3 regions of the Pseudoalteromonas apostichopi genome follow, and region 3 is predicted to be linked to each of the others. Evidence: predicted binding sites of a transcription regulator. Region 3 holds the regulator's gene; each other region holds the start of a gene.
What was found. The regulator LexA, encoded in region 3, represses DNA repair genes until DNA is damaged. The targets are predictions, from matches to a motif close to TACTGTATNNNNATACAGTA.
Positions count from the first base shown of each region.

Region 1 (10,996 bases), 1.3 Mb from region 3:
TCGCACTTACTTTTCGTTTTTTAGCTTCTTTAAATAGAGGAGGCTTAACTGTTTGCGAGATAAATTCACCGAATAGCTAAAGCCTCCCACTTGGGAGGCTTTTTTGTTTGCGCACTGTTTTGGAATGAGGAAACCAACATGAGCATTGATACATTAAATGCGTTACGACACGATATTAATGAAATAGATTCCGACTTACTTGTCTTACTGGCAAAAAGACGTCGTATCAGCCACAGCGTGGTTGAGTACAAGATAGCCAATAACAAACCAATTCGCGATGAGGCTCGCGAACAAGCATTACTCGAAAAGCTCATTAGTTATGGAAAATCATTAGGCCTTGATGCGTACTACATTAATAACGTGTTCCAAACCATTCTTGAAGATTCTGTTCTAAACCAACAAGCGATGTTGCAAAAAAACCTTAACCCAGAAGTCATGAGCGAAAGTCATCGTGTTGCTTATTTGGGTGGTCAAGGTTCATACAGTCAATTAGCCTGTCATAAATATTTCAGCCGCCGCCCGGGTAAAGTAATTGAAATGGGTTGTTCTAGCTTTGACCAAATCACAGGTAAAGTAGAAAGTGGCCAAGCTGATTTTGGTTTATTACCTATTGAAAACACCAGTTCAGGTAGTATCAATGAAGTATTCGATTTATTACAGCACGCTCAAGTTTCAATTGTTGGTGAAGTGACACACAGCGTTGAACACTGTTTATTAGCGATGCCTGGTACTGAGTTATCTCATATCAATAAAATATTTGCTCACCCACAGCCTTTTGCTCAATGTAGCCGTTTCATTCAGGGCTTAGGTGACATTCAACATGAAACCTGTGATTCAACTTTCCATGCATTGCAATCAGCAGTTGAAACCGCAAACAGTGCCGCTATCGGCTCTGCACAAGCAGGGAAAAACGTCGGTTTAGAAGTGGTTAAATCAGGCTTGGCCAATCAAAGTGAAAACCATAGCCGCTTCATTGTAGTAGCCCGTAAACCTCTTCAAGTGTCGAAACAAATCCCAACCAAAACGAGTTTAATTATGGCCACCAAGCAACAAGCGGGTTCGTTAGCTGACGCCTTAATGATTTTTAAACATCACAAAATTAACCTTGTAAAACTAGAGTCACGTCCAGTACCTGGAAACCCTTGGGAAGAAGTGTTTTATGTAGATCTCGAAGCAAACCTTGATGACTTACATGTTAAACAGGCACTAGAAGAGCTAAAAGAACATACTCAGTACACCCGTGTACTTGGTTGTTATCAAAGTGAGTCTTTGCAAGCTGTAAGTGTTTAACTGACGATCATTACTGATTAATGAAAGGAGCCGCTTGGCTCCTTTTTCGTATAATTTCATCTTAGATACTTGCACCCACAGCCCCGTCTAAGCATAATCTTGAAAACAATTTCAAATTGGATCATTCATGAATTGGTTAGCAGAATTAGCAACTAAAAGAACACCTTGGTTATTATTAGCATTTATTTCACTAGCGTTTGAAGTCACTGCGTTGTTTTTTCAATACAGCATGGGACTTGAACCATGTATTATGTGCATTTATCAACGTACCGCTGTTTTAGGCTTACTTGCAGCAGGTGTGATTGGAGCGATTAACCCGCAAAATATGGTTGTTCGCCTTGTTGCATTTGCTACTTGGGGTATCTCTGCAATCTGGGGTTACTTTATTGCTAAAGAACACATTGCAATGCAAAACAATACCGACCCTTTTGCATTTAGCTGCGCATTTGAGCCTAATTTCCCAAGCTTTATGCCACTGCATGAATGGATCCCTAGCTTTTTTGCAGCCACTGGCGATTGCGGCAATATTGATTGGCAATTTGCATCAATGAGTATGCCTGCATGGATGGAGATTATTTTCGCTGCGTTTTCAATAGTCTTTGTAGCCGTTTTATTTAGCCGTTTAGTAACTAAAAAGTCGTTATAATGATTTATTTTTTTACTAGTCAAATCCCTGCTTTAAAAACTTTTAAAGTAAGGCAGCGCCAGCAAATAATTGCACTTGCTCTGGCTCATTTAAGCCCAAGTAAAAAGATTATTTTATCGGTGTGTAAGCTTGCCTTTCTTGCGCCATTATTTTTAGGTTTAGCCTACTTTGAAGGCTGGATGCTGTTACCTTGGTTATTATTAGCAGGCTTAAGTTACCCACTTATCACAACACCTATCGAAAATTTGTTCGCACTAGCGCATTTAGACAAAGCTATCAATGAATTTAAACAGGGCGAATAACGCCCTGTTTAGGGCGTGTTGACCTTTGTGGATTAAAGTTTGTTCACTCTAGGGGCAATTTAATCGCGGCGCGAGATTTGTAACCTAGTGGACTAAGTAAAAATCGAGCAAAGCTACCGCGTTCTGCCCACGCCCTTTAGCTTCATCTATTTAAGTAATAAAAAGATAATCGCCCCTAGGAAGAACCCAAAAGGTAGCGCGTGTTTGGTATGGATGCTGCGTTATCGCCTATTTATGTTGAACAACCACACGACATAGGCTCTGCCTTGCTTAAATACCAAACATACTGCTGCAAAATCAATCACAATAGGTCAACACGCCCTAGTCTTTTAAAGCGTAATTTTCCCCTCAAGTTTAGCAAATACCTTATCGCCTATTCCTTTTACTTCTTTTAATTGCTCTACCGACTTAAACGGACCTTGCTTATTGCGATGCTCAACAATCGCTTTAGCTTTAGACTCACCAATACCCGGTAATTGAGTAAGTTGATCGATGCTAGCTTTGTTAATACTGAGCTTTTGCATTTTAACTTGTGTTGCTTCGGTTGGTTTTACGGCGAATGCCGGTGTTGTAGGCAGTAACGCAATACTCGTGGCAAGTAAAAGACTTGATAGTAATTTCATAATTTCCTCCGTGATGTCCATCTTGGACAGGTAGTTAGCTATTACCCAACACTCACTCCATCGCTTGTGTTTAACTTTGGGTAACAATATAAATAAAGCTAATGCCCCTATTATTGTCAAATTTGTTCCATAAAAAATTTCTTTAGATACTTGCAAAGTAAGGCCCGAAGCATTACTGTATATAAAAACAGTAATCAAAGTGGCGATTTTACGCTGCAAATGCCACGCTTAAATGCAGGAGAAATCATGGCTGTTGTTGTTAAATATGTTGTAGAAAGAAACGGAGTCGAGCGCATGACGTTTACTACTAAGAAAGAAGCTGATGCGTATGACAAAATGCTCGACATTGCTGAGTCATTAGAATTAATGCTTGAAAAAGTTGATGTACCATTAAGCGAGCAACAAATTGAATCACTAGCGCTTGAAATGGCTAAAGAAAAAGACCAATTTATGGCTGTACTTAAAGGTGCAAAAGAGGTTCCTGCGAAGCCTAAAAAAGCAAAATCAGACGATAACGTTGCAGATATAAAAGAAAAAGCTGCAAGCTAAGCATTGGTTATAAAATTAAAAAAAGGGCAACAAATGTTGCCCTTTTTTGTGCTTACTCAAAACTAAAGTGATGACTCAACTTCATCAAATAAATCTGTAATTTCTTTTTTCGGCTCAGTCGTCATTAGGCTCACAACAATAATGGCAATCGTTGATAAAATAAAGCCAGGGACAATCTCATAAATAATTGCACTTAGCGATTGGCCATCGATCTTAATTGGCGCGTAAATCCAAAACAGTACTGTTGCAGCACCGACAACCATACCACTGATAGCGCCTTGTAAGTTCATGCGCTTCCAGTAAAGGCTAAGTAGTACTAATGGACCAAATGCAGCACCGAAACCAGCCCATGCATTACTTACTAAATCCAAAATAGAGCTATCGCGGTCATACGCTAGGTAAATAGCAAACAGAGCAACCAAGATAACACTAATACGACCGACTAATACTAGCTCTTTTTGAGAAGCACTTCGGTTTAAATAAATCTTATAGAAGTCTTCTGTTAGAGAGCTTGAACACACTAGTAATTGCGATGAGATGGTACTCATAATCGCAGCTAAAATAGCAGCCAATAAGAAACCAGCAATTAGAGGATGGAAGATAAGTTCAGACAATACCAAGAAAATAGTTTCTTTATCATCAATTGGCATTTGGTTTTCAAGCATATAAGCAGCACCAAATAAACCTGTTAACACAGCACCAATTGCTGAAAGTGTCATCCACGACATCCCCACACGTCGCATAGTTGGCATATCTTTAACTGAACGCACAGACATAAAACGAACAATAATATGCGGCTGTCCAAAATAACCAAGACCCCATGCCATTGCAGAGATAATAGCAATCGTCGAACCACCAGCAAACCAGTCCATCATGTTAAGTGCATGAATTTCAGTTTCTTTTGGTGAGCTTAACAATAAATCATAGCGTGCATTGGCGAGTGTATCCATGAATGGTTGATCAAGCATAGTATATGTCGCAATTGGTACTGCAAGCAGCGAGATAAACATGATACAGCCTTGAACAAAGTCTGTAAGGCTTACTGCTAAGAAGCCACCAAACAAGGTATATAACACTACAACGCCAGTTGTGATATACAGACCCATTTCATAGCTCATATTAAATGAGTTTTCGAATAACTTACCACCCGCGACAACACCTGATGAAGTATACAAGGTGAAGAAAACAATGATTACTATCGCAGAAATAACACGCAGTATATTTTTATTATCATCAAAGCGGTTTGCGAAATAATCTGGAATGGTGATTGAGTCATTCGCTTTCTCAGTATAAACACGTAAACGAGGCGCTACTAAGAAATAGTTAGCCCAAGCACCGAGTACTAGACCTATAGCAATCCAAACTTTGCTTAAGCCGAACAGATACATTGCACCTGGTAAGCCCATTAGCAGCCAACCACTCATATCTGATGCACCTGCTGAAAGCGCAGCAACACTTGGTGATAAATTACGACCACCTAGCATATAACCTGATACATCGTCTGTGGATTGCTTATAAGCGTATAGCCCAATCCCCAACATTACGATGAAGTACAATGCTAACGAAATTATCATTCCTGTTTCCAAATTAGCCTCCAATAATTGTTTAATGTTGGCTTTTAATCCGAATAATGACTCGCAAGTTACTTAAATTTAAGACATTATTGGGGTAAAAACCGATATCACTCATGACTATAACATGCTTCTACCCTACAACTCCAATCAAGCCGTTCAGTGGCAGGGTTTACAATTACAACCTTTTCATAACAAAAATGTGATATTTAATCGCTAGTTATAGAATTTCATTACAATTTATCCTAGTCTTAGGATCACAGAAAATCAGTATTTATCCTCAAAAATGAATATTTAATTAATGCTATTTTTGGCACGATGACTTATATTGCTCATGGATAAATGAATTAACCGAAGTGGACTTGCTAGGACTATGTATTTTTACGCTGCACGCCAACCTATTTTAGATAAGGAAAAGAAACTTGTCGGCTACGAACTCTTGTTTAGGGATGGCGTAGATAACGTTTTTCCTGATATTGACGGTGATGAAGCGACATCTCGACTCATTGAAGGTAGTCAGTTCAATTTTGGTTTAGAAGATTTAACGGATAACAAACCAGCCTACATTAATTTCACTTTAGAGACACTCCAAAAAGGCTACCCACTTTTACTGGGTAAAGAGCAAGTAGTTGTCGAAATTCTTGAAACGATTCAACCGGGTAAACGTTTACTAGCAATGGTTCAAGATTTAAAAGAGCGCGGATATACGCTTGCCCTTGATGATTACATACACCAACCTGTTTGGCGCCATTTTTATCCGTATATCGATATTATCAAAATTGACTTTTTAACCTGTGATAAAGAGTCTATTGAATCCGTCGTTGAGGCAATCAAACCTCACCCGCACATCAAGTTACTCGCCGAGAAAGTTGAAACATACGAAAAATACCAACTTGCTTTGGACATGGGGTTTAGCTATTTTCAAGGCTTTTTCTTTTCAAAGCCTGAAATGGTGCAAAGTAAAACTTTACCACCTTCTGAGATGGCTCTTGCCGAGCTTTTATACGAAACCTCAAGTATTGATTTAAATCTCAGAAAAATCACCGAGGTATTTGAACGAGACGTTAACTTATCTTACAAGTTGTTACGCTATTCAAACTCAGCAGCTTTCAAACGCAGAGCTGAAATTAGCACGATAAAACAAGCGCTGATTGTTTTAGGCAGTGAAGAAATCAAACGTTTCTTATCACTTTTATTTGCTGCACAAGTTGCGGCAGATAAACCTGCAGAGCTGATACGTTTATCACTAACCCGCGCCCGTTTTGCTGAGTTATTAGCAATAAGCCATGGCAAGTTACGTGATACGGGTATGGCATTTTTAACCGGTATGATGTCGTTAATGGACGCTATCCTCGATGAAGATATGCCAAGCGTAATGGGTAAACTTCCTCTTACAAATGAAATCAAAGGTGCTTTGCTTCATGGTGAAGGATTACTAGCGACTTATTTACGCTTAGTAAAATTTTATGAACAAGCTGAGTGGGATAAAGCAAAGGATATTCAAGAAGAACTCGGTCTTAAACCCGAAGAAGTACCTGATGCTTACCACGATGCATTAAGCTGGTCTAATGAACAAATGGGTGTATTTGGAGATTAACTTCCCCCATATAAACATAAAAATGCCAGCAATTGCTGGCATTTTTATTGGTTTGATTTTTTAGGTTAGAGATTTTCTAGGAAATCTTCATCAAAATCATCGGGTTCTTTTTCTACTGGTGGATTACCATCATGTAGCTCATATAATTGACGCTGGAAGTAGATATCCTTCATAAAAATGTAAGGGTCTAACGACTCATTTAATAAGCTCTCTTGCGGCATCAACGAGGCACGTGCTTCAACGGCTTTTAGCGCAAATACCAGAATAGTTTGTGGTGTGGTTAGTGTAATTTCAGGTAGAACGAAGTTATCTACCACATCACCAGTTAGATTTCGTGCTGTACTTGGCCCCATACCTGGGATCATTAAATAAGCACCATCACCGACTCCCCATACACCTAGGGTTTGACCAAAATCTTCATCGACAATTTCTAAACCAAGCGATGAGGCTACATCAAATAAGCCAAGTAGACCTACCGTAGAGTTCACTAGAAAGCGCGCTAAACTAATACCCATATTACCTGGTTTACCCTGCAGACCAGCATTGACCATATCTGTCGGCGCTGTAATGTTATCAGTAAAATTAACAATACTGCGTCTAACAGGGGTTGGTGTCACTGTGACATAACCAACGGCTGCTGGACGAAGAATATAGGCATCAAGCACGTCCATATTAAAATCATACATAGGACGGTTAAACGACTGTAATGGGTCTCGCTCATCCACTTTTTCTTCAGGTATCTGTGCGCATCCTGCAAGTACTAAAAAAAAGATAAAAAATATACTGTGCCTAAACATCGGCTATCCTTACGGTATTAACTCATTAATTAGCAGTGAATATTCTTTAACGTTTGCACGCTCTAAGACATCCGACTTGCCTTCCAACTCGCCGCTTGAAGTTACCACAGTTGCATCTTTTGATAAACGCGCAGTTAAAATAATTTTATCGACACTAGATAGATTCAGACCTTCAACCATCGCATTAGTATCACTTAAAATCACTGTTAACGGAAAACTATACTCTGTCATTTTAACTACAGCCAATGGCATTTGCGGGCCACTTGCCGCTTTAGCAAAAATAAACAATGTACCGTTTTGCGGCTGTGAATCGGCAAGTGCAGGGTCTAAATCAACTGTGATGCTAATTTCACTGCTTGTAGCCTCTGCTAATTCAGTCTTTTTGACTTGCTGATCATTACTTAAATGGGCATCGATTTCGGCAATACGCTCTGCAATCATGCTATAACGTGGGTCGCTTTGCTGCATACTTGCAAGCAATACTTCAAATGCTGTTTTAGCTTGAAGCCAATCTTTACGCTCATAAGCAATCAATGCTAATAATGAGATTGCATCAATATTAGTTGGCTCTGCTTTTAGCACTCTTGATAACATAGTCGCTGCTCGAGACATATTCGCATCACTGCCTTCCATTAGCAAAACTTGCGAGTAGCTGATCAGCACTTGTTTGTTATCAGGATTCATTTTAAGCACTTTATCAAATGACTGCATTGCCATATCAAATTCATTTAATGACATAGCAACACGACCTAGTAGCATCCACGCCACTTCATCGTCACCACTTTGATCAAGCTTAGTACGCAGTGCTAAAGCAAAAGCTTGTAGCTCATTCGGTGTTAAAGGCTCACCTTCTTGCATAACGGCACGCTCACCGTATGACTTAAGATTAGCCATCGCGTCATGCCAGCCTTTAATTTGCTGCTGACTACCGGTATAACCATAAAAGATAGCTGTTAAAACAATCAAAAAGCCTGCGCCAGTAAGGGCAAAAATACGGTTATTACCTTTACTGTTCAACGCTTTTTCAGGCGACAACTCATTGAGTAAACGACGTTTTTGTTCGATAACTGACTCATCGTGCATTTGTGCATCAATACGTTGGTTATCGAGTTCAGTTTTAAGTTCATCTAAACGTTGATGATAAATTCGGATTAACTCCGAGTTTGCATTGTGATCAAGACGTTGAATACGCTCACGTTTAAAAAACGGTACGACAACAAATAGCAATGCAATCAGTGTGAGTAAAACAAAAGAAGCCCACATTAATGCCATCTAGCTTTGCTCCTGACGTTGATTTTGTTCAATTAATTTTGCAAGTAATGCTTCGTCTTGCTCTGTCCATGTTTGTTTCACTGATGCCTTGCGTTGGCGTAAAACAATAAAGCCAAAGCCAAGAACCACAATCAATACAGGCAATACCCACAATACCAAGGTTGCTGGTGTGACTGGTGGATCGTAGTGTACGAAGTAACCATAACGGTCAATCATGTAATCAATGACTTCATCTTTGCTTTTGCCATCTTTTACCAGCGCTAACACCTTATCGCGTAAGTCTTTGGCTACAACCGCGTCTGAGTCAGCTATATTTTGGTTTTGACATTTTGGACAGCGCAGCTCTTTGGTTAGCTCACTAAAGCGAACGGCTTGTTCTTTATCATCAAATTGATACTTGTCTTGCTCTGCAAATGCTGTAAACGTGATAAACAAACTTACTAAAAAGATCACGAGTCTCATTACTGTAACTCCTGCATTAACGGTGCGAATTTAGCACGCCATACACGCGGATTAATATCACCTGTATGGTGCAGCAAAATAGTGCCTTGCTTATCGACTAAGAAGGTTTCTGGCGCACCAGAAACCCCTAAATCAAGAGCTAAAGTGCGCTTTAAATCTAAGATATTAAATTGATACGGGTCGCCGGCACGATTAAGCATGCTAGTTACGTCTTCACGTAGTGCGTTAATATCAAACTGACCATCGAAATCAGGGTCATAGCCTTGTTCATAGTATAAACCAACTATCTTAACGCCCTGCTCTCTAAGCTCAGTTAAGTAACCTAACTCAGCTAAACAAGTCGGACACCAAGTACCCCATACATTAAGTAGGTAAACTTCACCTTTTAAATCGGCGTCAGTCCAACGCTTTGACTCATCCATCAAATCTGGCAAGTTAAAAGTAGGCATAGCCTGCCCAATACGCCCTGTTTGTAACTCACGAGGATTAGCAAACAAACCTTGATATAAAAACACACACAGTAAAACGAACACCAATAAAGGCGCTAGTGCGATGAGTTTACGATTCATACTAAAGCCTCCTGCTTAGTCGACTTCTGGCGATAGCGTTTATCACCAAGCACTAAAAAGCCTGCCAGTGAAATCAAGATACCACCGAGCCACATCCAACGAACATAAGGTTTATGATAAATACGTAACGACCAAGCACCTTGGCTTAATTGCTCACCCAGTGCTAGGTATAAGTCTCGTGTAAAACCGGCATCAACAGCCGCTTCTGTCATAAATTGCATACCAATATCATAACGACGCTTTTCAGCATGTAAAACGGTCACTTTTTTATCGTTTTTCAGTACAGTGACGACACCTGCATGACCACTATAGTTTGCGCCACGAATTGTTTTAACACCGTCAAATCGGTACTGGTATTCATTTAAAGCCACGGTTTCGCCAGGCTTCATTGATACATCACGCTCAACTGAGTAAGCAGAAGTTAACGTTACACCTGCAATCACGAATGCTAAACCAATGTGACCTAAAACCATCGCCCAGTAACTTAGCCCTAGTCGTTTAAAGCCTTCGCCTAGAGAGCTATGAATAGTCACTTTTGCAGCTAAATCAACAAGAGTGGTAACAAAAATCCATACCGCCAATGCTGTTGCAATAAAAGTAATTGGCGCAATCACGTCGTAGCTTGAATACAACCATGCCGCCGTTGCAACTAAACTTACTGCTGCCGACAGAACAAGTTTGTTCTGCAGCATTGACCATTTGTTTTGTTTCCAACGTAACAGTGGACCCATACCCATTAAAATGGCAAATGGCACTAGTAGAATAGCAAACATCTTGTTGAAGAAAGGCTCACCAATCGAAATACTGCCTAAGCCAAGCTCTTTGTGGATCATTGGCAGTAAAGTACCTAGAAGTACAATCAGCGTTGCCACAACTAAAAATATATTGTTTAACCAAAGGGCAACTTCACGTGAGGCAAACTTATAACGGCCCTCACTTTTCACCTGTGAAACACGCAGTGCATACAGCGATAAACCGCCACCCACAACAATGGCTAAGAAAGCTAAAATGAACATACCGCGATTAGGATCTGACGCAAAGGCATGCACAGATACAATAATGCCCGATCGAACAATAAAAGTACCAAGTAAGCTTAGAGAGAATGCCGCAATAGCCAGTAACACTGTCCATGACTTAAATACACCACGTTTTTCTGTGGTTGAGAGTGAGTGTAATAGCGCTGTTGCCACAAGCCATGGCATTAAAGAAGCGTTTTCAACGGGATCCCAGAACCACCAGCCGCCCCAGCCTAGTTCTGAGTATGCCCACCAACTACCGATGGTAATACCTAAAGTTAAAAACCCCCATGCAGCCATAG
Region 1 covers NZ_AP028065.1:2,769,526-2,780,521, reverse strand. The annotation lists gene QUE86_RS12610 (chorismate mutase) at 139-1,290, shown strand; gene dsbB (disulfide bond formation protein DsbB) at 1,418-1,936, shown strand; gene QUE86_RS12600 (DUF6170 family protein) at 1,936-2,238, shown strand; gene QUE86_RS12595 (ComEA family DNA-binding protein) at 2,568-2,861, opposite strand; gene QUE86_RS12590 (YebG family protein) at 3,108-3,410, shown strand; gene putP (sodium/proline symporter PutP) at 3,473-4,984, opposite strand; gene QUE86_RS12580 (EAL and HDOD domain-containing protein) at 5,355-6,578, shown strand; gene QUE86_RS12575 (MlaA family lipoprotein) at 6,644-7,375, opposite strand; gene ccmI (c-type cytochrome biogenesis protein CcmI) at 7,385-8,647, opposite strand; gene QUE86_RS12565 (cytochrome c-type biogenesis protein) at 8,648-9,109, opposite strand; gene QUE86_RS12560 (DsbE family thiol:disulfide interchange protein) at 9,109-9,678, opposite strand; gene QUE86_RS12555 (heme lyase CcmF/NrfE family subunit) at 9,675-10,996, opposite strand, start outside.
Region 1: the regulator LexA is predicted to act here: its motif matches at 3,035-3,054, upstream of QUE86_RS12590 (YebG family protein).

Region 2 (10,996 bases), 430 kb from region 3:
TACTAGTCGAATTAGGATGAATTTTGTATTTTCATCTAATAAATTTAGACTAATTGGTGTGCACCAAATCATTTGCCATAGCAATGGCTGTACTTGAAAGTGGTTAATATCGCTTGTTAAGAGCCGTTCAGCTCTTTCATTTAAGCCTTCAGGACAGTCACTTCTAGGGAGGCCTTTAAATAGTTCCATAATAAGCTGCCAAGGAAGTGAGCTAAAATGGCTGAGTAGTTGCAAAGAGAGGTCTTGTTTAAATTCTTCAATGAATTGTGCAGCTCTATCTTTGCTTTGCTCATCTAAAGCTTTCATCACTAAGGCAGCATGTTCCGCGGTCGCTTTATCGTGACTAAATCCAAGTTTAACAACATTAAAGCCATTACTTTGCCAAAACTTAACTAAAGCAGCGTTTGCCCCAAAGCTGGCTCCGAAATAACTACAATCTTTTAATTGGTTCTCACAAAAGTTTAATAGGGCTGAACCTATACCTTGTTGATGGGACTCTGGTGCGACCGCTATTCTTACCACTCTCGCTGAGCGTTTACACAAATCTTCTGTATTTCGGCTCAATTGAGTCAGAGTTTGCGCCATTAAATGACCATGTGGTCGACGCTTTCCTTTTATTACTTGCTCTGCGATTTCTGCTGTTAAGCCACCCTCAATAGCAATTAAGCAAACGGCTTTTAACGCATTTTCTTGTTTACAGATAGATAGCTGTAACTCAGGGGCATCAAGCAATTGGCGTAAGTCGTTAACCGTGGTTTGGTAATGAGCCAACGCCAATAGCGCCATAATTTGGCTAAGTAGCTGCTCATCATCAATAAGTTGTTCTTTGCTTATATTTTCAAATTTGTATGCTTCACTACTTTGTGTGTCTAGGTACTTTGCATCGAGTAGTAATAGTTCACGTATGATATTTTCTAGCGGATCATGGTTGGCAAAACGAATTGGTTCGCCCAAAGTAATTGTCTTTAGTGATTTAAATTGGCTACGTAAATAATGTAAAAAGCGTAACGTGTAACCACGCCCATTCCCTTCATAACCAATCATAGTGCTAGCAAATACGATTCGTGGGTAATTTTTCAGGATCTGCAATAACATTGGTACAGGAATAGCGGCAGCTTCATCGACAAATAGCAGATCACAGTCTGGTTTTTCGTTTAACAGTGTATCTGGCGCAACATAGCTGAGGTTAGCTAGTTGTTTACAGTTTTGTTCTTTGCTGATACCAAGCTTAGCGGCTAAATGTTTAAAGCTTGTTTGTACGGCTTTAGCTTGTGTTGCACAAATAAGGATTTTCTTATCTTGAAGATTTGCTGCTGCAAGCCCTAAAGCGGCTGACTTACCACGACCTCGATCTGCACTAATAACTAAAGGTCGATTAGCGCGCCCTGTCGCGGTTTTAATTATTTGCTCTACACATAGCTGTTGTTGCTGATAGTTTATCTCAGCAGTTGCTGGCGATACCGGCTGGTAAGCTGGGAGAGAATGCTCAGTTAAATAATGTGGCTGCAACTTTAGCTTGGCGAAAAAACGCTGATTAAAAAAACTGTGTGTAATCTCTTCGCCATAGGAGGTAATACTCCTTAGTGCAGGGTCTTGCCAATGACTGTCATTGGGCAGTAATAATATCAGTACACCACCTGCTTTTACGGTACCTGCAAGCGCTGCTAGTTTATCGATATATAAGCCGCTAAAACCATCAAAAATTGCGTGCTGAAACTCTTGGCCAAGAATTTGGTGAGCATGTTTTGGAAACTCACTACTCACTAATTGTGAGCTACTGCTGAAAACATAGCTATTTTTAAGCGCTAGTTGGCTAGCAAACTGATAGCACCAAGTTTCGCTTCCTTGCACTATGACAAGCTGGCGATGCTTTGCAATCGTCAGCTCGTTACACAGTGCTGTTATATACTCATTATAAGGCTTGAAGTCTTGCATACTGTGTTACAAGCCATTTGCTGCCTAAGTCATCAAAGTTCACTTGAATACGTGACTGTGCGCCGCTACCCTCGTAATTGAGTACGGTCCCTGCACCAAACTTGGCGTGCAATACACGTTGTCCTAAGTTAAAGCCGCTATCTTCAAATGCTGCATGCGTCACTGATGGACTAAAGCGACCTGCCGCAGGTGGTCTTGAGACCTGGGTTTTAATACGAATTTCTTCGATACAGTCTTCAGGCATTTCACGTAAAAAGCGTGATGGACTATGGTATTTTTCTTGTCCGTATAAACGGCGACTTTCCGCGTGGCTAATGTATAGTTTTTCCATTGCGCGAGTCATACCTACATAGCACAAGCGGCGTTCTTCTTCTAAACGGCCAGATTCTTCATTACTTTGCTGTGACGGGAACATGCCTTCTTCAACACCGACCATAAATACCAGCGGGAACTCTAAGCCTTTTGCTGAGTGCAGGGTCATCATTTGAACCGCGTCTTCGTGCTCATCGGCTTGGCCCTCGCCTGATTCTAGTGAGGTATAAGCCAAAAAGCCCTGTAGTGGCGAGCTGAATTCTTCATCTTCCGGTAGTTCATATTGGCCACACGCACTAATAAGCTCTTCTAAGTTTTCTACGCGAGCACGGCCTTTTTCACCTTTTTCAGCTTGATACATAGCCATTAACCCAGAAGTTTGAATGGCGTATTTAGCTTGCTCTTCTAAGGTCAGATCGCTGATTTTATCTTCGATATGTTCAACAAGTTCTAAGAACTTAGTGACTGCACTTGCTGCACGGCCAGATAAGTGCTGCTGCTCTACAATTGCTTTTGCGGCATACCAAAGCGGCAGTGACTCATTCCGCGCGCAATCACGAATGTGGCTTAACGTTTTATCACCAATGCCGCGTGCTGGGGTGTTAATAACACGCTCGAAAGCGGCATCATCTTGGCGGTTACCGACTAAACGTAAATACGAAAGTGCATCTTTGATCTCTTGGCGTTCGAAGAAGCGCATACCACCGTATATGCGGTATTTTAAGCCTTCTTGCAACATTGCTTCCTCGAGTACACGAGATTGCGCGTTGTTACGGTATAAAATGGCGGCGTCTTGTAATGCATTACCTGCATTTAGCCAGCTACGTAGCTTGCTGCTAACAAAGCGTGCTTCGTCTAATTCATTAAAAGCGGCATAAACAGAAATAGGCTCACCATCATTGCCGTCTGTCCAAAGGCTTTTGCCCATGCGTTCAGCATTGTTTTTGATCAGCGCATTTGACGCTTTCAAAATGGTTGCTGTTGAGCGGTAATTTTGTTCAAGGCGAATGGTTTCGGCTTCGAAGTCAGTTAAAAAGCGTTTGATATTCTCAATTTTTGCGCCACGCCAGCCATAAATACTTTGGTCATCATCACCTACGATCATAATACTATTCGTATTACCCGCGAGTAATTTTAACCAAGCATATTGAATAGTATTGGTATCCTGAAACTCGTCTACCAGCATGTGGGCAAAACGCTGTTGATAGTGACGTAAAAGTGTCGGATGATTCTTAAGTACTTCGTAGCAGCGTAGCAGTATTTCTGCAAAGTCGACTAAACCAGCGCGGTCACAAGCCTCTTGATACGCAGCATAGACTTTCAACATCATTTGCTCGTTAATATCGTAGGCTTGAATGTCTTTAGGACGTAGGCCTTCATCTTTTTTCGCACTGATATACCAGCCAAACTGTTTTGCAGGCCACTTTTTGTCATCGATGTTCATCGCTTTAAGCAAGCGTTTGATCATACGTTGTTGATCATCAGAATCTAAGATTTGAAAGCTTTCAGGCAAGTTCGCTTCACGGTGATGGGCGCGCAAAATACGATGAGATAAGCCATGGAAAGTACCAATCCACATACCACCAACCGGTGCTTTTAACGTTTCTTCTACACGGGTGCGCATTTCTTTCGCGGCTTTGTTAGTGAACGTTACCGCAAAGATGCTATATGCAGAAGCTTGCTCAACTTGCATAAGCCATGCGATGCGATGAACAAGTACTCGAGTTTTACCAGAACCCGCACCTGCAAGTACTAGCATGTTTTGCAATGGGGCTGCGACTGCATCCCGTTGTTTGTCATTTAAGCCATCGAGTAATTCAGAAACGTCCATCGTTACGCCTTTTCAATCTATAATGAGTGGAGTATAACAGGTGTTTATGCAAGGCTAAATAAAATACTGTTTTTATAAACAGCTATTTTGGCAAGTCATTAAAATTGTAAATAAAAATTGTGAATTTGACCGATTTTTAGCAAAAAGAACTAAAATCAAAAAAACGCTATTTTTTAACGCTTTGATTTGTAAGCCATAATAAGTTGGCATAAAGTATGTTTACTAAAAGTATAATCATTAAAAACTATAGAGGTTAGTATGGCAGAGCAAGGTTCTGGCGGTAATGTAATCGCAGCAATATGTAATATCTTTTTTCCTGGTTTAGGGCAATTGGTACAAGGTCGTTTAATGGCGGCTATTGCATTCTTTTTAGCATGGGTTATTAGTGGTGCACTAATTTATGTGGCAGTTGGTTTTATTTTACTGCCAATCGTATACCTATGGGCGATTATTGATGCTGCACGCTTCAAATCGCGACTCTAGCTATTTAAATAGCACAAACACGAGCGCCACTTAGGCGCTCGTGTTGTTTTAAGGTTGCAAAACTCGCCACGTTTAGCTGCAAACGGTATAATTAGCAGATAATGTATTATGAGTACCCTCCATGGAATATCAATTTATCCGCGACCCTATTAGCGGTTTACGCATTAAAATTTCTTCTGAACATGCCATCATAGGCCGTTGGCTAAACGAAGAAGTTGGTAAAGAAAAAATAGCGATGGTGCAAGCTTTGATCGCTGCGGTTAACAGCTGCCATGAGCCTTTAACCTTACAAGGTCAAGAAATTGATTTGATCTTAAGTAAAGACGAAGCATTATTCGAAGCACATGCATTACATCAAGATAATGAAGACTTAGTTGCCTACCAAGATGATGATTTAATGCTTGAAGAAGAAGGCCTGTGCAGTGGCTGCGGCTTTGAAGACTTTGTTGATTTAATTGAATCTTGGCAAGAATTTACACAAGGCCGATAAGCAGAAGCATGTTCTGCTTATCCCTTGCTAATTTATTGTTCGCTCACTGATTTAACAGCTGCTAGTAATAAATCCTCTGTTAAACGTACTTTGTAATTTGGGTTAGCATATTGAAAATGAACTAACCCATTTGTGTCGATTACAAACACTGCAGGTACTGGTAACGCTACTTTCGCTTCACCATCTAGCGACACAAAGTTAACCCCAAGCTTATTGCGGTAAATCTTTGCTGTTTTGTCATCTAAGTAAAATGCTAAACCTAACGTTTGCGCCAAAGTGAGGCTGTCGTCAGAAAGCAATTGATAGCTAGGAGCTGTAATTTTTGTTTCAGCAAGTTTTTCAGGACTGTCTGGCGAAACGGCAATTAATTGCGCATCTAAATTAGCTAATTCTTTCTCTATTTTTTGTACGCTGGCCAATTGTTTTGAACAATATGGACACCAGCCACCACGATAAACAATCAGCACTGTGGTTTTTTCTTTAAAGCGCTCACTTAATGAGACGGTTTTGCCGTATTGGTCTTTTAATTCAACATTTGGCACCGCTAATCCTGGTAATAATGGACTGACTTGCTCTGCAGATTCGGCAATATTAGAGGCAGTTGCAGCAACAACTTGGCTTGATAGCACAAACAGTGCGCTAATAAGTAGAGATTTAAACATGGGCTTCCTCGGTTATTTTTATCAACTGCAAAGATGACCTGATTGTTGCGGTATTTATTTCATCTTTACTGTAATATATAGGCAAATAAAAAATGCAAGTTGGGATAAAAAATGTCTGCTAATTTACAAAAACTCGTTGTCATGCTCGAGATGCAAAATGCGATGAATACCAAAGTACATGAGCAATGGTTTAGCCAAGGTTTTGAATGGTATCGTGCAATTTGGGTTGAGTGTGCTGAAATGCTTGATCACTATGGTTGGAAGTGGTGGAAGAAACAAACTCCAGATACTGAACAAGTTATTTTAGAGTTAGTTGATATTTTCCATTTCGGTTTATCTTTACGTATCGATGGTGAAACCAGCTATGAACAGTTAGCAGCACAACTTGAAGCAGAGTTAAGTGCGCCAGTTCAAGCTGATGACTTTAAACAAACACTCGAATTATTAGCTGCTTCAGCTGTCGCTGAAAAGAGCTTTAATGCTGCTGCATTTGCTGGTTGTATGGCACAAATCGCTATGGATATCGACGATTTATACCGTGGTTACGTAGGTAAAAACACTTTGAATTTTTTCCGCCAAGATCATGGCTACAAAGACGGTAGTTATATCAAAGTGTGGAACGGTCAAGAAGATAATGAGCACCTAGTTGAAGTGGTAAAAAGCCTAGATACAGAGCATGCGGATTTCGCAAAGCTTGTATACCAAGGCTTAGAGCAGCGTTACCCTAAATAAACGTGTTTATGCTCATTTTATAACGGGCATAAACTCTCGAAAATCGATGGTCGATAAAAAGCCATCGAACTGCTTGTGCGGTTGCTGACTATCTGGGTTGGCAACCGCAAGAATATGACCAATACCAAACTCTTTTGCCGCATCGAGTACTGCCGGGCTGTCATCCACAAATAAAGTCCGTTCCTTATCAAACTGCCATTCTTGGTGTACTTGTTGCCATAATGGTTGATGCTCTTTACTCACGCCATATTGGTGAGTTGAGATCACGCCATCTAAGTAGTTATCGATCGCAGTTAGTTCAAACTTTAACATGGCACAATCTGGGTGTGCGTTAGTGAGCATGATCAATTGCTTGCCTGCTTTTCTTAGTTCCGTTAGAAATGGCGGAACATCTTCACGAATTCTGATTAAATGTTGAATGTCACGTTTTAACGCCATAATTGGTAAGTCAAGTTGCTGTTGCCAATAATCTAAGCAGTACCAATTAATTTGTCCGTGAACTTGTTGATAACGGTGCAAAATGTCAGCTTTTGCTTCGTCTAAACTGATTTTATGTTTATGCGCATATTGCTCGGGAATAACAGTAAGCCAAAAGTAATTATCAAAATGCAAATCGAGTAGGGTGCCATCCATATCTAACAACACAGTATCGATTTTTGACCAATTTAACATAGGCAATTCACTTTAAAAGATTTATGATGAGCATAACTGCCATGATAGCAAATTAATGCCAATGACACAGAAAAAGCATCCTACACCACCGCAAATTTTGTCTAATGAAGTTGTCGCTAAAAGCCGACTATTTACTGTTGAATCTCTCGAATTGAAGTTCTCAAATGACGAGCAAAGGCAATACGAAAGAATTCGTGGCGGTGGCAGAGGTGCCGTTATGATTGTACCTGTAACGGCCGATAACGAACTGTTATTAGTGCGAGAGTATTGTGCGGGTACCAATGATTATCAGTTGGGTTTTCCAAAAGGTTTAATTGACCCAGGTGAGACACCTGAGCAAGCTGCCGACCGCGAGCTCAAAGAAGAGGTTGGCTTTGGTGCTAAGCATTTCGCTGAACTTAAAAAAGTCAGTATGGCACCTAGTTACTTTAATGCCACTATGCATATTTTGTATGCCGAAGATCTTTACCCTGAAACCTTGCCTGGTGATGAGCCAGAACCGCTTGTTGTGGTGAAATGGCCAATGAGTGATTGGCAATCATTATTGCAACAAGAAGACTTTACTGAAGCACGAAGTGTCGCAGCTTTGCTATTATTAACAAAGTACTTAGAGTCGGGAGCGGGCAATGAATGATTTTTTAGAACCGTGCATTCGGTTAGCTGAGCAAGCGGGCGATGCCATTATGGCAATTTATCAGCAGGATGATATTGGTGCTGAGCAAAAGTCAGATCATACTCCGGTCACCAAGGCCGATTTAGCATCTAACGATGTATTAATGGCAGGCTTAAAGGCTATAGCACCTGATATTCCAATTATGTCAGAAGAAACACCCATTCCAGCACTTGCAGACAGAAAAGATTGGCATCGTTATTGGTTACTTGATCCAATGGATGGTACGGGTGAGTTTATTCTCGAAAGTGGTGATTTTGCAGTAAATATCGCTTTAGTTGAAAATAATCGTCCAGTTCTTGGCGTTATTCATTGGCCAGCGAAACAAATAACTTATTTTGCAAGTTACCAAAATGGTGCATTTAAACGTGAAAATGGCCAAGATCAGCAAATTTCAGTAGCAACACCCGATAATTTAACCTTAGCTGTAAGCCGCAGACAAAAAATTGAAGCTGTAAGCCAGTATCTAAATACTCAGTTTGCGACTGTGGCATTAGGCTCATGTTCACTAAAAGCTTGTATCATAGCAGAAGGTAAAGCCGATTGTTTTTTACGAATAGGGCCAACAGGTGAGTGGGATACCGGCGCTTCGCAAGTGATTGTTGAAGAAGCCGGAGGATGTATTACGGATGCTGAATTTAACCCACTCACTTATAATCAACGTGAAAGTACCGAGAATCCAGACTTTATCGTCATGGGGCACCCTGATTGGGAATGGCAAAAAATGATTAGTCCTCATCAGCGCGGATTTTAGTGTAGTTTTGTGTGCTTTTTGTTCGGTTGAGGCTCTATTTCAATTATAACGCTTGATTTCTAATTTAATTGCTATATTATAGCGCTCTCTTCGGAACAAGGCATGGTTAACATGTTAACGTTACTTAGAGATTACAGGCGCGGGATGGAGCAGCCTGGTAGCTCGTCGGGCTCATAACCCGAAGGTCGTCGGTTCAAATCCGGCTCCCGCAACCAATTTTCTGAATTGGCTGACTTCTTAAATTAAGTGAGAAGTAAAATAAACTTAATAATTACAGGCGCGGGATGGAGCAGCCTGGTAGCTCGTCGGGCTCATAACCCGAAGGTCGTCGGTTCAAATCCGGCTCCCGCAACCAATTTTCTGAATTGGAAGCCAAGTTGTCATGTAAAGCAACTTTAAATAAATCTACAATTTCAGGCGCGGGATGGAGCAGCCTGGTAGCTCGTCGGGCTCATAACCCGAAGGTCGTCGGTTCAAATCCGGCTCCCGCAACCAACTGAAATTAAAATTTATAGTAATCAGGCACGCGAAAGCGTGTTTTTTTATGCCTGAAATTTAGGAGCCATGAGCCGAAGGTCGTCGGTTCGCTCTCATTAGCCACAGCTCCCGCAAGCAACTGAAATTAAAATTTATAGTAATCAGGCACGCGAAAGCGTGTTTTTTTATGCCTGAAAAAGTTTTAAGCCCTAAGCCCTAAGCCCTAAGCCCTAAGCTTTAAGCAGATCGAATGGGTGGGTTTTAGATAGAGAACACTTGACTCAAGTTTGTTATTAGTTAGTTTTTTACCGCTTACCGCTTACCGCTTACCGCTTACCGCTTACCGCTTACCGCTTACCGCTTACCGCTTACCGCTTACCGCTTACCGCTTACCGCTTACCGCTTACCGCTTAATTTCCGATGAACTTATTCGTTCATTTGTCACTCTTATAAACAAAAACGGAGCGCTTGGGTGTTAAAAAGGAATTATAAAGCATGGATCATTTCAATTACGCTGCATGTTTTGTTATTGCTGCTATTTATTCAACATGGCAAATTTGTGAAGCTGCCTTCAGTTGTCGAGCGACCAAAAGTAATCAACGCTTATGTGAGTGTTGATTTAACTGCGTTACCGAGTGTGAAGAAAACCCAAGAAAAACCTTCACCAGAACAGCCACAAATAATGCCAGATGAGGCTAAGCCTGTGCCGCAAAAAGAAGGTATACCGAAGAATGGCTCTGAACAGGTAAAAGATGCTAAAGCACTTGAAAGCTTGGTTAGTGAGCAGAGACAAGTGAGCACTGAAAACTCAAAAACAGCTGCGATACCCTTTAAAAAGCTCAACCCTTATGCGCCAATTCCACAGCTTAATTTTGAAAATAGCGCTACTAGTGCCTCTGCATTTGGACAGGTTGAAGCCGCACATAATAATTCGTCTGTAGGCAGGGTTACAGTGCCTGCGCAATTAACCGTCTCTGATAAAGCAACCGTCGTTTGGCAAAGTGGCGATGGCAGCAAGCGTACCGAGATGCTTAATGGTCAGTGCTATGACATTGACCTTAATTCGGTGTTTGGTAAATCTGGAGTGCCAAGCGGATCCCCAAGACCCTGTGAAGATAAAGAAGCAAAACTATTTAAACAAATTATGAATAAATGGGGTAAAAAATAATAACAAAACACTTTACCTCAACTTAACTTGAGCTTTTAAAGTGATTTTTTTTTTGTTATGGATATCCCTATGAGCTCACTAGAAAACTATTTATTAAGCCTACAGATCAATTGCTATCACACGTCAGTGATACAGGTTTATCAAGTGCAAAAGCACATTTGGCAGTCATTACAAAATAATTCTAGTTATGCGCAGAATGTAATCGAAGAGTTTCAATTAAATGGGCAACCTATGGGTTACCAGCAGAAAGCGCTATTTACACTGGTTTTACAGCACCTCGGTTACAAAATACAGCCAACACCAGAAAACACTTTGTCGGTAAGGCATAACCATTTGTTACATGACATTCGTCTCGTCGAGCAGTTAAACGTATTCGAGGGTTAGGTCATCTTTTGTCGTTTAAAAAGGCACTTAGCCGAAACTAAGCGCCTTGGCTTAACGAAGTTACCAAATCATTTCTACAAATTCTGGGTGATCCACAAATGGGTTGCGGTTACCTTGATGTTCATAAGCAGCTTGGTTACGGTCAAGCTCTAATTGGCTAACAGGATCCTCATTATGCCATTTTAATAACATAGCAACGACCCAGCTCTCAAATACCTGATTTGATGAACCATTCAGTACAGCGTTACTGTAGGTTGTGTTGTTTTGCCATGAGCCAATCACATTTTCATAGCGTGTTGCCATATAGAAATACGCTCTTGCAAAGTCACCTTTAAATTCATCAATAGGTTCAAAAACCGTTCCTGAGTAATTTAATGAGCTAGCAGCGCTGCCTAATTTGCTGCCGTTACTAGAGGTAAAGCTTGC
Region 2 covers NZ_AP028065.1:1,893,086-1,904,081, forward strand. The annotation lists gene QUE86_RS08450 (GNAT family N-acetyltransferase) at 1-1,935, opposite strand, end outside; gene uvrD (DNA helicase II) at 1,913-4,078, opposite strand; gene QUE86_RS08460 (hypothetical protein) at 4,337-4,561, shown strand; gene QUE86_RS08465 (YacL family protein) at 4,683-5,051, shown strand; gene QUE86_RS08470 (peroxiredoxin-like family protein) at 5,084-5,713, opposite strand; gene QUE86_RS08475 (dUTP diphosphatase) at 5,825-6,445, shown strand; gene yrfG (GMP/IMP nucleotidase) at 6,458-7,117, opposite strand; gene nudE (ADP compounds hydrolase NudE) at 7,179-7,751, shown strand; gene cysQ (3'(2'),5'-bisphosphate nucleotidase CysQ) at 7,744-8,541, shown strand; tRNA gene QUE86_RS08495 (tRNA-Met) at 8,680-8,756, shown strand; tRNA gene QUE86_RS08500 (tRNA-Met) at 8,820-8,896, shown strand; tRNA gene QUE86_RS08505 (tRNA-Met) at 8,960-9,036, shown strand; gene QUE86_RS08510 (hypothetical protein) at 9,491-10,186, shown strand; gene QUE86_RS08515 (hypothetical protein) at 10,256-10,570, shown strand; gene QUE86_RS08520 (endonuclease) at 10,631-10,996, opposite strand, start outside.
Region 2: the regulator LexA is predicted to act here: its motif matches at 4,143-4,162, upstream of uvrD (DNA helicase II).

Region 3 (10,996 bases):
AAGTTATTCTTGATCAAAACCGTTTACGCCTTGATCATGGTCAGGCGCACATCGCTGTGCGAGCAGGCCCTCGCCCTGATGAAGGCGACTATATTGCTCAGCATTTAGCTGAGCTTTCGTCGGGGTTTTATGCCTCAAAAAGTTATATTGAAAAGTACGGCATGCCAAAGAATATTCAGCAGTTACAGCAGCATAGTTTTGTTTCTGGAGTGGCTGGCTATAACGGTAAAGTGCCTTATTTTGCATGGGTTGATCAGCATATTGAATCAGCGCAAATTAAGTTACGTGTATCTGAAACCTCGGAAGCCACGCGGGCTATTGTTAGAGGCTTGGGGATCGGTGGTTTACAGCATGAAGTGGCGAGCCAATACCCTGATTTGCTGCCTGTACTTCCTAAAGAGCTGAGCTGGCCAACAGACCTTTGGCTGGTGACACACCATTTGGTACATCGCACAGCCAAAGTACAAGCATTTAGCCAACTTTTAAAAGCCTATTTTAAAGCGTTAAAAGCTTAAACAGATTTTTTAATGCTAATGCCTAGCCGTTTGGCTAGGCGCACAAGGTTGGCTCTATCAACGCTTAAACTGCGCGCTGTGGCAGCCCAGTTTAGGTTGTGTAGTTCAAGTTGCTGCATGATAAGCTGATAGCTAAAAGCATCGGTTGCCTCTTTGAGCGATAAGCCAGTGATTTTTTGTTCGTTAACAGCATCTGGGCTTGGTGTAGCAATCGCAGTTTTATCAATATCACAATGCTGAGGCTCGATTGTGACAATGCTTTGTTGCCATTGATGTTGCTTTGCTTTGAGTGCAGCACGACTAATGACATGTTCAAGCTCTCTCACATTTCCAGGCCAATCATATTGGCGTAGTAGTAATTGTGTATCAATACTGAGTTTAAGTTGTTTAATGCCAAGCTTTTTAGACGTTTGCTCAATAAAAAAACCCGCGAGTAAAATAACATCGTTATCGCGCTCTTTTAATGGTGCAACATGCAATGGGTAGACGCTTAATCGGTGATAAAGGTCTGCACGAAAGCGTCCTGCAGCTACTTCTTGCTTTAAATCTCGGTTGGTTGCCGCAATCACTCTGACATCGACATAGCGGCTTTGGTCTTCCCCCACCGTTTGTACTTCACCGCTTTGTAAAACGCGTAATAGCTTACTTTGCATAGCGAGCGGAAGTTCGCCAATTTCATCTAAAAATAAGGTACCGCCATCGGCGAGTTGAAACTTACCCTGACGAGCAGTATGTGCGCCAGTAAATGCCCCTTTACTGTGACCAAAAAACTCACTCTCTGCCAAATTTTCAGGTAATGATGCGCAGTTTAGGTGGATCAACGGCATATCACGGCGCTTAGAGTTTAAATGGATATTACGCGCAACCAATTCTTTACCAACCCCAGTGTCTCCTTGAATTAATACGCTAAATTCTGAGGCAGCAACCAGCTGGATATCATTTTTAAGAGTCGTCATGGCTTGGCTATTGCCAATAATTTCAACACCTTCTCGCGTGAGTGCCTCGATATTAAGCTGCTGTGCAACTTGGTGGCTATGCTGTGCGTGTTGCCTAAAGTGCTGCAAGGTCAGGGCATGCTCAACATAGCCTGCTGCAAGTTGTTTCAATTGATTGAGCTCGTTAATAGTTAAAGCGTCAAAGGCATGTTCATCTAAGCTATCAAAGGTTAAAACGCCAAGCAGTTCGCTACTAGCTTTTGTGCTAAATAGCGGCACGCCCATGCAGGCATGAACTGGAAAGTCGCCATGCTGGCTTTCTAATAAGCCGTCATAGGGATCAGGGAGACCACAATCTTTGGCGAATTTAAGGGGCTCAGTACCTCGGCATATTTCAAATAAGCGAGGATGCTCCATAATTTTAAAACGCCTTCCTAACGTATCGTCCGAGAGTCCTTGCTGGGCTACGGGCTTTAATACATCGCCTTGTTTTAATAATAAGGCGACTGCATCACATTCAACCCAATCATTAATGCAACTCAATAAATAGCTGAAATTGTGATCAACACTGCTTGCTTTCGTAAGGGCAAGTGCAACATCAAGAATTGATTTTTTGAGTGGCATGTCAATTTGACCTGAATATGTTTTTTTGATGCTTTTGATAGTGTGTCATTTTGACATTTTTATCAAGTATTTAATTTTAATGTATTGATATTTATTGGTTTTTATTTTTGGCTCGAACTGTGCAATAGCTAAGGAAATTAAACGCTGAGAGCCCTAATGAAAGTCATTAACTTAACTGAACCTATGCCAAGTAGTATTAAATTTTATCAAATCAATCAGTGGCCGTTATGGGCATTAGCATTTAGGCCTTTTTTCTTGGCTGCTAGTGTTCTAGCTGTGTTTGCAATGAGTTACTGGTTATTAATTTTGGCGGGAGTTGCGCATTGGTATTTAGCATTGCCGGCAACCCTTTGGCATGCTCATGAAATGTTGTTTGGCTTTGCTGGCATAGTTGCTATGGGATTTTTGCTAACCGCTGCGCAAACATGGACAGGCGTCCCTAGTGTCAGTGGCATTAAGCTTTGTTTGCTCAGTGTTATCTGGCTTGCTGCAAGGCTTAGTTTTTTTATTGATATTGCTGGGGTCGAACAGCTAAACCTTTATATTGTAAGTATATTGCAGCTAGCATGGTGGCTGGCTGGGATTATTATTCTAGCTGACATGCTGATACAAGCGAAAAGTAACCACAACTATTTATTTATCGTTATCACATCTTTGCTTTGTGCGCTAAATATGATTTTTTTGAGCTTAGTTGTGCTTAATAAAATGTCGCTTGCGCTTAGTGTTGTTGATACTGGCGTGCTGATCATGACTCTTCTAGTTGGCGTTCTAGCTGGTCGAGTCGTGCCGTTTTTTACCGCGCGAGGTCTTAACTTGAGTGAGCAAGTTAGAACGCCAAAGCTTGATAAATTAGTTGTGTTTAGCTCATTTTTTGCCATTACATGGTTCTTTATGAGTCAGCTGTTTTTTAGTGCGATGAGCACTGGTTGGATTTTTGCTTGGCTTGCTAGTTTACATGCCACAAGGTGTGTTTTGTGGTGGCAAAGAGGGGTTTTAAAAGTACCTCTGCTTTGGTCATTGCACTTAGCTTATTGGGCTTTATCTGTGGGTTTAGGACTCATTGCATTAAGTTTTTATAGTGCCAGTATTTTATTCAAAGACGCACTTCACCTGATCACTGTCGGCACCATTGGCTTGATGATAATTGCCATGATGGTGCGTGTATCTCATGGCCATACTGGCAGGGCACTGCAAGTCCCTACGTTTATTAGTATGGCATTCGTATTGATTGCTTTCGCTGCCATTGTACGCTCGGTACTTCCTCCTTTTTTAGGTCACCATCTTACATGGCAGTTAAGTGCTTTGTTGTGGGTTGTTGGCTTTAGCTTATTTTTATTTCATTGTGCGCCCATCTTAGTGAATCGTCGTGTTGATGGTCGCCGCGGTTAAACTCTCTAATAGGAAAAACTATGTTATCTGAAAAAACGATCCAGATTGTTAAAAGTACTTTGCCGTTGCTTGCAGAAGCAGGACCTCAAGTTACTGAGTATTTTTATGATCGTATGTTTAGCTACAATCCAGAGCTTAGAAATATTTTTAATATGACTCACCAGCAATCAGGTACTCAACAATTTGCGTTGTTTAATGCCTTGGCTGCCTATGCTGCAAATATTGATAATTTGGCAGTATTGAAAGGTACGCTTGCGCGTATTAACCATAAACACACCAGTTACCATATTTTGCCAGAACATTACCCCATTGTTGGTGGGCATTTGATTGCAACTTTAAAAGAGTTACTGCCTGAGCAATTTACGCCTGAGGTCGAGTATGCTTGGCGTGAAGCCTATTCCCTATTGGCTGATGTATGTATCAACGAGGAGATGGCGTTATATCAAAAAAACAAAAAGGCAACGGGCGGCTGGTTTGGTACCCGCACTTTCACGATTACAGAAAAACGTATGGAATCTGCGCAAATTTGTAGTTTTACATTAACGCCTACTGATGCAAAGCCTGTTGTAGCGTATTTACCGGGTCAATATTTAGGGATTAAAGTAACGCCAGCGAAGAGTGATTTAACTCAAGTTAGGCAATACTCTTTATCGCAGCAAAGTAATGGCCGCAATTATCGCATTAGCGTGAAAAAAGAAGGTTTAGTGTCTAATTATTTACACAGTTTAAGTGAGGGTGATGAAGTAGAAATTTATCCACCCGCAGGCGATTTTGTGCTTCGTGAAATTGATTCCCCTATTGTGCTAATTTCGGCGGGTGTTGGTCAAACTCCATTGATGGCGATGCTTGAAACATTATTGAGCAATCAACATAGCAAGCCAATCCATTACTTGCATGCTTGTGATAGTCAAACGCAGTTTGCCTTTAAAGAGTATTTATTTAAGCAACAGCAAGCGCACGCTTCATTACATTGTGTTACCTGGTTTAAGGATGGCAAGGGAGGGGACTTTGCGGGCTTAATGGATGTAAATCACATTGCTGATAACTTACCAATTAGCGAGGCTGACTTTTACCTATGTGGTCCAATCGCATTTATGGCAATGATAAAAGAGCAGCTGCTAAGTTTAGGGGTTGCAAGTGAACGAATTCATTATGAGGTGTTTGGACCTCACCAAACGCTATAATGAAAAAAGGCGCAGCTTTTGCTGCGCCTTTTGTTAGTTTACTTTGCACTCTACATTAGGTAGTGGAATACGTAGCTCTTTTTTAGGGTAGTAAAGTAGGCATTGCTCACCTGATTTTTGTAAAACAAATTTCTCAGAAGGAATTGCATGAGCGCCCATAATAGGGAGGCCATCCGGCCCTTTGTTGGTGCCGTGATCAATCAATAGCTCTGAACTTTTAGTAAATACATTGTCGGCTAGTGTGACGATAGCACCACCTTTGGCGGATTGAATAGCCTGCTGTAACTCCGTAATCACACCTGGATTTACGCGAACAAGCGTAGCATCTTGCGGTTGCTCCGCTTGGGTACTTTTACAGCCCGCTAAGCTTGCCAGTAAAGTGCAGGTTAATAACAGTGTTTTATTCATTATTACCTTCCTTCGCTGGTAGCGGACGGGTTAAATCCATATTATTTTTGTAAAGCGGCTGCTTAATTGTAAGTGGTAGCCCTGTTTCTTGAATTGCTTGTGATGTAAAGCTTGGTTGCTTAGCACTTGAGGACTCCACCACAATTGGGCAGGTATTATTTTCAATGTGATAAAGCGCGGTTGCTAATAAGCTCTCTTCGCTATCACCTAGTTTGTGATCAAAGTCATCTGTAACCTCGCAGCCTTTTATGTCCGCATCAAACTGGGGGGAAGGTGTTGGTTTAAATCCATCGGCGTATTCCCCAAAGCCTTTATAGTTTGCGCCTGAAAATTGGATTGTATAATAAGTGGTTGCGCAGTTATGTGTTGGTGTAAAACCATAGGGTTTCCCGCAGGTGGTGCCACCGATTAAGATTACCTCCGCATCAATGCCTTTTAAACCATTAATAAACGCCTCAGATGCAGAGCAGGTGTTATCGGTACTTAACACATACACTTTTGATAAATTTAGATCTGGCAGACTATTACCCGTTGTTCTGTAGGTAGAGTAATCAATTTCAAGGTCGATAAATGGATATGGATCATCTTGCGGCTGTTTGTCGTTTTGAATCGTTTGATAGTAATAGAAATCATCGGTATTAGCAGGACCCGCAACCATATATGCAAGCTGCGATGAAAGCGCTAATAAACCGCCGCCGTTATATCTAAAATCGATAACCAACTCATCAATATTATCAGCTTTGAACTTATTCACAGCACTTATCAGTTCAGGTTGAGCAATGCTGATAAAGCTATTAAATTGCATATACCCAACTTTTGTACCGTTCTCAGTTGTTAAGGTATCAACATTCTGAACGGGCGTTTGAGCAATATTACCGGCTACTAGAGTAAAGGATTTTTCAGTACCATCATTACTGCGTACAACAAAGTTATGGGCGTCACCGGCCGTAGGCCCAAATAGCGCTTCATTTAAAATATCTACGCCTTGTTGGGTATTAGTGTCAATACTAACGTCGTCAACCATTAAAATAGTATCACCGCGTTGTAACCCTGCATTTGCAGCAGGTGAGTCATCCTCTAAATAGGCAACACGTAGCTCTCGTGGCGGAACATTACTGATAAATACCCAGTTAATTCCATAACCTGAAACAACCCCAGATTGAGCTTCTTTAAAATACTCTTCAGTAGGTCTGCTAAAATGAAAGTTATCTTTAAAAGAACCCGAGTCCGTCGTTTCGAATGTTTTTAACTGGTCGAAATAAGCGGCGACAGAGCTGAAATTATCAGGATTGTTGTCTTCTATTTCGTCGTACCAAAGGTAGGTTTCGTCACTCCATGAACGTAACCACATCTTCTCGGTAAACTCAGAGCCAGCAGTATCTGGGTAAGGCTGATTATTGTTATAAGGATCATTGCCTGTTCGTGGTACGGCGCATTGATCTTTAAATTCACTTGATGGCTCAAAAACACCAGCGGTCCAAGTGGGTTCTGAACTTGTTGGTGGCGGGTTTGTTGTGTTGTTATTGCTCGAAGAGCCACCGCCGCCACCGCAGCCAGATAGAGACGCGCCTGAGACTGCTAAAAATATTGCTAAGGCGAGTTTATTATTGTTAAACATATTTGCTTCCTTTCCGATAGTATTTCTTAAAAATTAGCAATTACTGTATCTGAAAGCAATAAATTGTAGCGCCTCAAATGTAAATGAATGTGCTTTTAGTTATAAAGACTTACGGTTACTAATTTCAGCTACTTTGAGCTTCTGCCATGACTCAAATAGCTTACGTTGTTTGTTAGATATTTTTAAGCCATAGGTTTTTTGCATATAAAAGTAGGTATCGGCTATTTGCTTTCTTGCATAAATCGGTGGCTCAAATACACGTTGCTTAAAATCGATTTTTACTGGGCAAGCTCCATAACTGGCACTAGATGTTGCGACTATTCCGTAGCGAAAATTAGAACGGTCTGCATTGATCTCGCCAATAGCTGGAGCGAGGTTATTTATGTCGGCTTCCATTTGACGAAATTTTTCACTGACCTTAATGCAGTTTTTACGTCCGCCATCCTGCCAGCATTGTAATTGATGACCAAACTCCCACGCAGGTACTATATGCTCCCATTCTATTCTTTTTGCTCGAGCGTTTTCGTTTCCTGAGCGGGTAATGGCGTTTCTTGGAATATAACCACAAGCTTCAGGGTCTGGTACAAGCTTTTTACCTTGGCGCTTTATATCGCAGCCACAATATAAGCTTTTACTATTGCTCGGTAGATTCTTAATTAAGTGCTTTTTTGCACTGTAAAAGCTCGAAAATTGTTTAGCGGATACAGGGAAAGTAAAAATTAAACAAAGGGTTAAATATAGAAATAAACGCATATCCATCACATCAGTGAACTACAGGAGCAGCCATTTTAGAGCTACTATTCTAAAAAGGAAAAGTTTTTCAACTCAGCTATAGTTGTTAGGCCGTTTTATTAGAGGAATTACAACTATGTTATTAGGTGCCTTTTCTGTAAGTTTAAATGTGAAAGATATCCATGCTTCAAAGCAGTTTTATGAAAAACTAGGCTTTAAAGAATTTGCCGGCGAAATCGAGCAGCATTGGTTAATAATGAAAAATGGTGAACATTTAATAGGTTTGTTTCAAGGCATGTTTGATAAAACCATGCTGACCTTTAACCCAGGCTGGGATCAAAATGCTGAGGCACTTGTAGAGTTTGCCACTTTTGAGCAATTAGCCGCGCATTTTCAGCAACAAGGGTTAGAAATACAAAAAGCCGGTGACGCGAGTTTTATTATCACCGACCCAGATGGCAACCCTATTTTGATTGACCAGCACGTTTAGCAGGCTTTTTACGTTTTAAGCGAATGTTCTGTAGCAATAAAATAATCCCCGTAATACAAAACAGTACGCTGGTGGCCGAAAAGCTAATTAGAAGTGGGTTATTAAAGTTTTCGCGCTCATCATAATCCATGATGTGTAGCATCCAGAAAAAGTCGAAAATGCGCCATAGGGAGCTGCGCACTGTAATGACTTTACCGGTTTGGCTATCTAAATATAAGGTTGTTGTCAGCCAATCATCAAAACTCACTTGCCAAACATTGGCCTTGTGAGCCACTTCTCTTGGTCCTTTGGTTAACAGCTGTGCTTGCGTGATATTTGCGTTAATAAGTAAGTGAGTTCTCGCGTTTTCAATTATTTGTGCTTTATTCGGCGCAGGCATTTTATCACCTGTTCTGCCATCAAAATTAAAGGAGCCGCTCGGTGCCGTGACTTCTATGATTGGCGACTCTAAAAAGTGGCTGTACTTGATACTTTCAATTTGTTCAAATTGTGCCGTTATTTTATCGATAGAAGCAGAGTAGTCTGACACTAAGAAAGGGTTACTTAGACTGCGATTTGCTAGATGTTTTCCATGCACTTTTTCAAGCGGCAATGAACTCATTACAAGCCCACCTAATAGCCAAAAAAAGATCTGCAAAGCAAGTAAATAGCCTAGCCATTTATGCCCTTTACGAGCATATTTGAACATGCGTTTATTCATTACCACCCCGTTATTATTGTTATATGGGCGCTATTTTAGGTTGTTTAGCTGTATTGCCAATGCGGCAAAATGTCGCATTAACTGTATTCTAGATTTGGTATATATACAAAACTGAGTTAAAGTTTCAGTCGATATCAATAGAGGATAAAAACGAGAGTATGTCGGAAATTCAATTTTTAAATGTAGATCTGGAGCTTGAATCAAAGCACGATATTAGTGCGCTTGTTGCTGATTTGAAGAAAAACGCTATGGTTTTACATTATGACCAAGATGAATACCGTCAACTTGCACGCATTGAAGCAACTGCAGATATCAGCTCTCCAGACAAAGCGATTAACCAGCTTTGCGAATTAATTGAATCTTGCTCGCGCAATGCATTAAAGCAGTGGTTATCTTGTTCAAAACGTACATTTGATTTAGGTTTTGAATCGGGTAACTCGCCAAAGTGCTTTAACCAACCCCTGCATGCAGATACCTTGTTACGTATCTCAGCAATTGGCGCAGGGATTGAAATTACTATTTATCCAGTCGAAAAGTAAACTGAATTTAGCGCTCTACGACTGCTGCGGTCATTCTTGATACGCAGCACAGCTCCCCAGCAGCATTGGTAATTTTGATATCCCAAACAGAGGTGCGCTTACCTAAATGAAGTGGTCTGGCCGTTGCCGTTAATGTCCCTTTTCGAGACGCTTTTATGTGGTTGGCATTAATCTCTTGACCAACAGCATAGAATTTATTGAAATCAATCACAAAGTTAGCTGCATAGCTTGCCACTGTTTCTGCTAACACAACGTTTGCTCCGCCATGAACCATGCCCATAGGGTTATGGTGTTCAGGAATTGCAGGCATGGTGGCCACTAAATAATCATCGCCAATTTCAGTCACCTCAATACCCATCGTTTTCATTAAAGTGCCTTGCCCGGTTACTCCTTGTTCCAAGTCTTTACATTGCTCCAGCGTGATTGGATGGTGCCAAATACTCATTGTGTTTCCTTAACATGCGAATTAAAGCTAATACCTTATGGCATCTTTCATTGCGGTTCAATGTTAGTTTTGTAGCAATATGATGGAGTTAATTTAAATTTGCGATTTTCAAATAACTGTATATACTCACAGTTAAATGTACTGTATGGAAAACCAGTTGTATGCGCCCATTAACTAAACGCCAATCGCAAATCTTAGAACTAATTAAAGTCTTTATTAAAGATACAGGCATGCCGCCAACACGCGCTGAAATAGCTCAAACATTGGGTTTTAAAAGTGCCAACGCCGCTGAAGAACATCTAAAAGCACTGGCAAAAAAAGGCATGATCAAAATGAAGCCTGGAGCGAGTCGTGGTATTCAGTTGATTGAAGAAGATGAACCTGAGCAGTTAGGTTTACCTTTGATTGGCCGTGTTGCAGCTGGTGAGCCAATTTTGGCTCAGGAGCATGTCGAAAGTCATTGCCAAGTTGACCCTACGTTATTTAAACCAGCCGCTGACTTTTTACTACGTGTAAATGGCATGAGTATGAAAGATATTGGTATTATGGACGGTGACTTGCTTGCAGTACATAGAACGCAAGTTGCTGAAAATGGGCAAGTTGTTGTAGCTCGAGTTGATGAAGATGTAACTGTTAAGCGGCTAGAAAAAGCAGGTCGGAAAGTACTTTTACACGCTGAAAACGAAGAGTTCTCACCTATTGAGGTTGACCTTGAGCATGAATCTTTCAATATTGAAGGGTTAGCTGTAGGAGTCATTCGTAACGCTGACTGGATGTAGTTGTCCCTTATTTGGTGCGCTAAATTGACTCAATTTGGTGCGCCATTGTGATTTTGCCACTTAATTAGGATTTGTGAATCCTTACTCTTTATTTAAAGCCTTATATGGCGCAGTTTTCCTCTCTTTTTGTATATTCTTCGTAAACCATAACATTAAATAACGCGCTGATTATAGTTGTTATTTCTGCACCAAAATAAACATTTATTATCACTAAAACTTGCTTATTGGTCATTTTTTAACTAATTGGTTAAAGCAATGTATTAACACCTGATTAATAAAAAGACACAAAAATGTGCGAGGTGTTAGACAGGGGGCCAGTATCATAAGTGAGTTAAAATGATACGTAGTCGCTCTGAACAATAAAAAAAACGAATGGGCACCTTGCTGTATCGCCTTTTCGCTTTGCGTCTTGCAATAGCATCTAAAGGAGCCGTCACATGGGTAAACTGCGTTACGCCTTGTGGCTTATATTGGTTGCACTCCCAGAAATTGTATTGGCAAATAGTCAATACAATATGCGAAAAGGGGTGACTGATATAAGTAATAATGTTTATGAGTTACACATGACGATATTTATTATCTGTTGTGTAATCGGCATCATCGTATTTGCGGTGATGTTTTGGGCTTTAATACACCAC
Region 3 covers NZ_AP028065.1:1,467,541-1,478,536, reverse strand. The annotation lists gene QUE86_RS06600 (LysR family transcriptional regulator) at 1-515, shown strand, start outside; gene norR (nitric oxide reductase transcriptional regulator NorR) at 512-2,074, opposite strand; gene QUE86_RS06590 (NnrS family protein) at 2,231-3,463, shown strand; gene hmpA (NO-inducible flavohemoprotein) at 3,484-4,647, shown strand; gene QUE86_RS06580 (hypothetical protein) at 4,681-5,055, opposite strand; gene QUE86_RS06575 (S41 family peptidase) at 5,048-6,673, opposite strand; gene QUE86_RS06570 (endonuclease) at 6,773-7,432, opposite strand; gene QUE86_RS06565 (VOC family protein) at 7,542-7,895, shown strand; gene QUE86_RS06560 (hypothetical protein) at 7,870-8,595, opposite strand; gene QUE86_RS06555 (hypothetical protein) at 8,754-9,134, shown strand; gene QUE86_RS06550 (PaaI family thioesterase) at 9,142-9,579, opposite strand; gene lexA (transcriptional repressor LexA) at 9,741-10,358, shown strand; gene coxB (cytochrome c oxidase subunit II) at 10,796-10,996, shown strand, end outside.